2 regions of the Streptococcus lingualis genome follow, and region 2 is predicted to be linked to the other one. Evidence: predicted binding sites of a transcription regulator. Region 2 holds the regulator's gene; the other holds the start of a gene.

Region 1 (3,425 bases), 510 kb from region 2:
CCCAATCCTTTCGATCCTAAAGCTTGACCAAAGATCGTGCCTAAATCCTTAAAGGCAGCTCCTAGATGGTTACTTGCAAAGTCGATTTTGCTGATATCAACAACATGGATGAGAATTCCAAGAACCGTCGTCACTAAGATGGAAAGGATAATCCCTCCCTTAATCCCCTTGACAACAAAGAAAATGGTAATCGCAAGACCAACAAGGGCCAAGAGGACGGCTGGATTGTTAAAATCAACCAAACCAGGAACAGCAGATGCATTGGCTGAGATCGTTGCATTCGCCTTATCTGCTCCTTCTCCGACCACTGTGTAGGTATGAGGGTCAATCGTAAATTTCAAAAATCCTGCATTCTTAATTCCAACATAGGCCAAGAAAATCCCAATCCCCGCTGAAATAGCAGAACGTAGGGCTGTCGGAATCGATTCGATGATCATCTTCCTAACATTTGTCAATGTGATGATCAATGAAATCACACCACAAATGAAGACCATTCCTAAAGCTTCCTGCCAGGAGTAGCCCATACCAAATACAACGGTAAAGGTAAAGAAGGCATTCAAGCCCATTCCTGGTGCTTGTGCATACGGTAAATTGGCATAAAAAGCCATCATCAAGGTTCCGACAACAGATCCAATAATCGTTGCAAGGAAGACCCCTTGAGCTGGCATCCCTGTTTGTGACAACATTTGCGGGTTTACGAAGAGGATATAACTCATCGCAAAAAAGGTTGTCAAACCAGCAAGAACCTCTGTTCGAACAGTGGTTCCATGTTCTGAAAGTTTAAAAAACTTATCCATTTCAGAATAAACTCCTTTTTCATCATTCTCGCTCCCAATCAATTTGCGAACGTTATTTCTATTTTACCAAAAGATCTTTCGCCTTTCAAGAAATCCCGCTTCTCTTCTCGATTTTTGAGCGCTTTTCCGATTTTTCTGATATAATGGTCTCATTCTTCTCGAAAGGAACTGAAATATGCATAAAAAGATGATCGCTCTAGATCTAGACGGCACTCTCTTAAATTCCGAAAGCAAATTGAGCGACTTTACCATTGATACGATAAAAAAAATTAGTGCTCTTGGCCATAAAGTCATTATTACAACAGGCCGCCCCTACCGTATGGCACATACCTATTACAAACAACTAGTGCTAGATACTCCGATGATCAATTTTAACGGCTCCCTTACGCATCTACCTGAGAAAAAATGGGCAGATGAACAATGTTTGACTTTAGATAAAAAATACCTGTTAGATATGGTCGCTAACCGAGACACTATCCAAGCGGACTTTATAGCAGGCGAATACCGCAATAAATTCTTTATTACCGATCCAAATGAGCACGTTGCAGATCCTAAATTATTCGGGATTGAATCTTTCCAACCAGAAAATCAATTCAACCCCGAACGGGTAACGAGCGACCCAAACTGTATCCTCTTTCAAACGAAAGCGGAAGACAAATATGCTCTGGCAGATGAAATGAATCGGCATTATAACTACAATCTGTCTATCAATACTTGGGGTGGTCCCTTAAATATTCTGGAATGCAATCCAAAAAATGTGACCAAAGCTTCTGCTCTGACCTACCTTCTAGATAAACTCAATATGGATCAGAAGGATTTGATTGCCTTTGGAGACGAGCACAACGATACCGACATGCTAGCTCTCGCTGGTCATGGATACGCCATGAAAAACGCGAGCTCTGTCCTACTTCCTTACGCGGATTCCGTCACAGATTTTACCAATAATGAGGACGGTGTCGCGCGCCAACTAATTCAATTATTCTTATAATAGGAACAGACATGAGCTATCCCTCATGTCTGTTTCTATCCTAAATACTTAATCGGTTAATCAATACCCTCCTATTTTTACATTTTTTTCATTGCCTTGCCATCTAGTTTGTGATATTATTAACATAGTTATTAAAGAAGCGCTTTCAAAAATGCTAAATCGCTTCTCGTTCACTTAAGGAGGAACAAAATGAAAGCTGTTGTTGTAAATCCAGAAGGTACTGGTGTTGAAATCGTTGCAAACAAAGACATGCGTCCACTTGAAACAGGGGAAGCTCTTGTTCAAATCGAATACTGTGGTGTCTGCCACACTGACTTGCACGTTGCTCACGGAGACTTTGGTAAAGTTCCAGGACGTGTTCTTGGACACGAAGGAATCGGTATTGTTAAAGAAGTTGCTCCAGATGTCAAGAGCCTAAAAGTTGGGGATCGTGTCAGTGTCGCATGGTTCTTCGAAGGATGTGGAACTTGTGAATACTGTACAACTGGTCGTGAAACTCTTTGCCGTACTGTAAAAAATGCTGGTTACTCTGTTGATGGAGGGATGGCTGAACAATGTATCGTTACTGCAGATTACGCAGTGAAAGTACCTGAAGGATTAGATCCAGCCCAAGCTTCTTCTATTACCTGTGCAGGTGTTACAACTTACAAAGCCATCAAAGAAGCCAAAGCTGAACCAGGACAATGGATCGTTATCTATGGAGCTGGTGGACTAGGAAACTTGGCTGTTCAATATGCTAAGAAAGTCTTCAACGCACATGTCATCGCTGTCGATATCAACAATGATAAACTGGAATTAGCGAAAGAAGTTGGTGCAGACTTTGTCATCAACGGTCGCGAAGTTGATGATGTCCCAGGATTGATCAAAGAAAAAACAAATGGTGGAGCTCACTCTGCTGTCGTAACAGCTGTTTCTAAAGTAGCTTTCAACCAAGCAGTAGATTCTGTTCGTGCAGGTGGCCGCGTGGTCGCAGTTGGTCTTCCTTCTGAAATGATGGACCTCAGCATTGTGAAAACTGTATTAGATGGTATCCAAGTCATTGGTTCTCTTGTAGGAACTCGTAAAGACTTGGAAGAAGCTTTCCAATTTGGAGCAGAAGGCTTGGTAGTCCCTATCGTTCAAAAACGTCCAGTAGAAGATGCTGTCAAAGTCTTTGACGAAATGGAAGCTGGAACCATTCAAGGACGTATGGTACTTGACTTTACAAACTAAACAACTGAACCTACAGGACTAGCCCAACTGGGCTAGTCTTTTTTAGTGCTCCCAATCACTCTATTTTACAATTTATTATATATTTATTTTTATTTTCGAGAATATCGTTTGATTGTCGGAATCTTTTCATTGAGAACAAAATCCTATAAAACATATCTATTATTGTTTTTTTAAGCATCAACAAGTAATAAACAAAATGCATTCAAGAGCATTCTTTTTCTATCTAACGATAATTTAATATAATAAATCAATATTTTTACATCGAGATTTTGATAGAAAAATTGACTTAAGTGTGGAAACGATTTATAATAAAGTAGCTTAAAGTTTTCTTAAACTGAAAGTCAAACAAATTTTATAAGGAGGAATGTCAATAATGAGTATTGGTATCATTATTGCTAGCCACGGTGAATTTGCAGCTGGAATCCACC
Region 2 (3,425 bases):
ACCACTTTTGGAAATCCATCGAGCCTTCATGCTCATGGACGGATGGCTAGTAAACTTCTCCGAGAATCTCGCGAGCAAATTGCTCAGTCTCTCCATACTCTTCCAAATCGTATTTTCTTCACTTCAGGTGGATCAGAAAGTAATAATACCGTTATAAAAGGCTACTGCTTGAAACACCAAGCAGATGGCAAACACATCATTACGACCGCTTTGGAACACCATGCGGTTCTTGAACCCATCGAATATCTTGTAGAACGTTTCGGATTTGAAGTTACGATCGTCCAACCAAGAGATGGACGCATTCAGGCTAGTGATATCAAGGCTGCACTTAGACCGGATACCATTCTTGTCTCTACCATGTTTGCCAATAACGAGACAGGCGATCTTCTTCCGATTAAAGAAATCGGAGAACTCTTAAAAGATCATCCAGCTGCCTTTCACGTTGATGCTGTCCAAGCAATTGGGAAAGTCCCGGTCTATCCCGAAGAGTTAGGGATTGATTTTCTCAGTGCTTCTGCCCACAAATTCCATGGCCCCAAGGGAGTCGGTTTCCTTTATGCAGCCGTCCCAGATTTTGATAATCTCATCCATGGTGGTGATCAGGAAAGTAAGATGAGAGCCAGCACGGAAAATCTCATTTCTATTGTCGGGATGGCAACTGCGCTTCAGCAAGCTACACTACATCAAGTAGAAAATTTCAACCAGGTTCAAAAACTCGGCCAAGAACTAGTCAATGGTTTAGCAGCCTACGACTACTACGTAAATGCGAATGACGATCATCTTCCATTTGTTTGGAACCTTGGCTTTCCGGGTGTCCAAAATGATGTATTATTGATGCGACTCGATCTTGCTGGAATTTCTGTCTCTACAGGTTCTGCTTGTACCGCCGGTACAGTTCAACCCAGCCATGTCCTTGAGGCGCTCTATGGAAAAGATAGCTCACGCCTAAAAGAATCCCTTCGAATTAGTTTTTCAGAACTCAATACCGTAGAGGAGGTTCAAGACTTCCTCGCAAAACTTAAAGAAATTTTATCATAGGAGAACAATATGGCTTTTGAAACAAGTGTTTCATTGAAAGACTGCAAATATACCTATAGTCTACACCCAAATGTTAAAAAATATACCTTACGTGACAATACATTCGCTGTTACCAAAGTTGGAAATTACGAGTTAAATCGTTTGCTCGAAGCCGTTCCAAATAGCGGCGAAGGCTTCCTACTTAAAATTATTTTCAATAAAGATTTGACAGGTTTTAAGATCAATATTACAGACAAGTCTGGACTTCGCCTGGTTAATATCTTTAAAAATCCAGAAAATGACATTATCCAACAAAAATTCTATTTCTTAATGGATAGTCTTGTCGAAAGAGAAATTTTCAACAAAACAGAGGCCTAATATGGTAACCCTAACTTATATCGACGCTTACCAAGTAGAACGAACGACTACTTATACTGACCTTGCGGCTTGTATCCTAGCATTTTCAGGCTGTGTAACCTTGCCTGACTCTTACTCAATTGTATCGATTGAATACAAGGGGGAAAAGCTACCCTATACAGGACGAGTCGATGGACTCTATGCTTTTTTGAAAAAGGTAGAACAAGCTGAAAACTAAGCTGATGCTGATGGAACTCTCCCATCGTCATCAGCTTTTTCTTTAGACAAAAATATTTTTGAAAAACCACTCTAGATAGTTGATTTTTTCACAATCTTCCTATACAATAAGAGGGAAAGGTTGTGATATTGTGAAACATGATAAAAATACTCCAATTCCACGCGCAACAGCAAAACGCTTATCGCTCTACTACCGCATTTTTAAACGCTTTAACTCTGAAAAAATAGAGCGCGCCAATTCCAAGCAAATTGCTGATGCAATTGGGATTGACTCTGCTACTGTTCGACGAGATTTCTCATATTTTGGTGAATTAGGAAGACGTGGATTTGGTTATGACGTAAAAAAACTGATGAACTTCTTTGCAGATCTTTTAAATGACAATGCCATTACCAATGTCGCTATTGTGGGGATCGGAAATATGGGAAGTGCGCTTCTCAACTATCGCTTCCATGAACGCAATAAGATGAAAATTGTCATGGCATTTGATCTAGACGATCATGAGCTGATCAATACCAAAAGTAAGGACGGAATTCCCATTTACGGTATTTCCACCATCAAAGAAAAGCTCAAACAAGAAGGCATTCAAACAGCCATCCTTACTGTTCCTAGCGTCAAGGCTCAAGAAGTTGCTAGTCTTTTGGTAGACGCTGGTGTCAAGGGAATTCTCAGCTTCTCACCAGTACATCTAACAGTCCCTAAAGATGTCGTCGTTCAATATGTCGATCTCACCAGTGAATTGCAAACACTCCTTTATTTCATGCGAAAAAACGAAGAATAAAGACTTATACATTAACAAGAAAAGAGGCTGGGACAAAAGTCCTAGCCTCTCAATTATTTTTGGATTGTCGAGCAAGACGCAGTGATTGAGTGGGCTCTACTACGCTGATTTTAACAGCTTTTACAGCCCTACTCAACTGTGCGGAGGTGGGACGACGAAATCGAATTCTAACGAATTAACGATTTCTGTCCCACTCTCTTTTTTATGCCAAATAATCGGTTTCTTCACGGTAACTATAATAGTTTTCTTCAGATACAATCAAGTGATCCAATAGGGTTAAACCCATCACTTCACAGGCCTCTAAAACTCGTTGCGTTACTTCATCATCATTTTTACTGGGAAATACGGCACCAGATGGATGATTGTGCGCCAAGATGATAGAGGTTGCCATGTGCTTCAGTGCATAATGCAGGATTTCACGTGGCTCCGCAATACTTCGATTCACGGTTCCAATAAAAATGGTCTGCTGATGAATAATTTCATTCTGCGTATTTAAATAGAGGGCAACCAGGTGCTCCTGTTTCTTATGGCCGATTTCCTGTTGAATTTTATGGGCCAATTTCTGGCTGCTCATGATCTGTTCAGAACTCATCAATTCGTCTTTATGAATCCTTCGTCCAAACTCAATCACAGCCTGAAGTTCGATGGCCTTCACCCGGCCAATACCTGAGATTTCCTGTAGCTCCTCTAGGGTTAATTGACTTAACTCCTTTAAACTATTAACCGAACTCAAAAGACCTTGTGCAATCTCATAAACGCTTTTTTTCTTATTGCCTGTCCGTAAGAGAATGGATAGCAATTCTTGATGACTTAGCTTATCTACCCCTTCAGAAACCAAACGTTCTCTAGGAAGCAAAGATGGTTCAATAAATGATATGTCGTACATAATTTCCTCCTCACTTATTAATTCGTAATAAATAGAGAAAACGACGACCTTGCATTATTTACAGGCAATTTCTTCCTTCAAATCATCTAACACTAAGACTTCATCTTTATTAAAGCGGATCTGGTAACCTGTTTGAACTTGTTCAAGCT

Evidence for each region. The regulator Rex, encoded in region 2, represses fermentation and respiration genes when NADH is low (regulators of the CRP and FNR family bind a similar motif). The targets are predictions, from matches to a motif close to TTGTGAANTANTTCACAA.
Region 1: the regulator Rex is predicted to act here: its motif matches at 1,894-1,911, upstream of adhP (alcohol dehydrogenase AdhP).

The regions. Positions count from the first base shown of each region.
Region 1 covers NZ_CP139419.1:1,770,210-1,773,634, forward strand. Annotated here, with positions in the region: gene SM123_RS08560 (NCS2 family permease) at 1-797, opposite strand, end outside; gene SM123_RS08565 (Cof-type HAD-IIB family hydrolase) at 973-1,785, shown strand; gene adhP (alcohol dehydrogenase AdhP) at 1,975-2,997, shown strand; gene SM123_RS08575 (PTS sugar transporter subunit IIB) at 3,371-3,425, shown strand, end outside.
Region 2 covers NZ_CP139419.1:1,259,511-1,262,935, forward strand. Annotated here, with positions in the region: gene SM123_RS05935 (cysteine desulfurase family protein) at 1-1,038, shown strand, start outside; gene SM123_RS05940 (DUF1831 domain-containing protein) at 1,048-1,395, shown strand; gene SM123_RS05945 (DUF4649 family protein) at 1,397-1,612, shown strand; gene SM123_RS05950 (redox-sensing transcriptional repressor Rex) at 1,743-2,390, shown strand; gene radC (RadC family protein) at 2,593-3,276, opposite strand; gene SM123_RS05960 (hypothetical protein) at 3,331-3,425, opposite strand, start outside.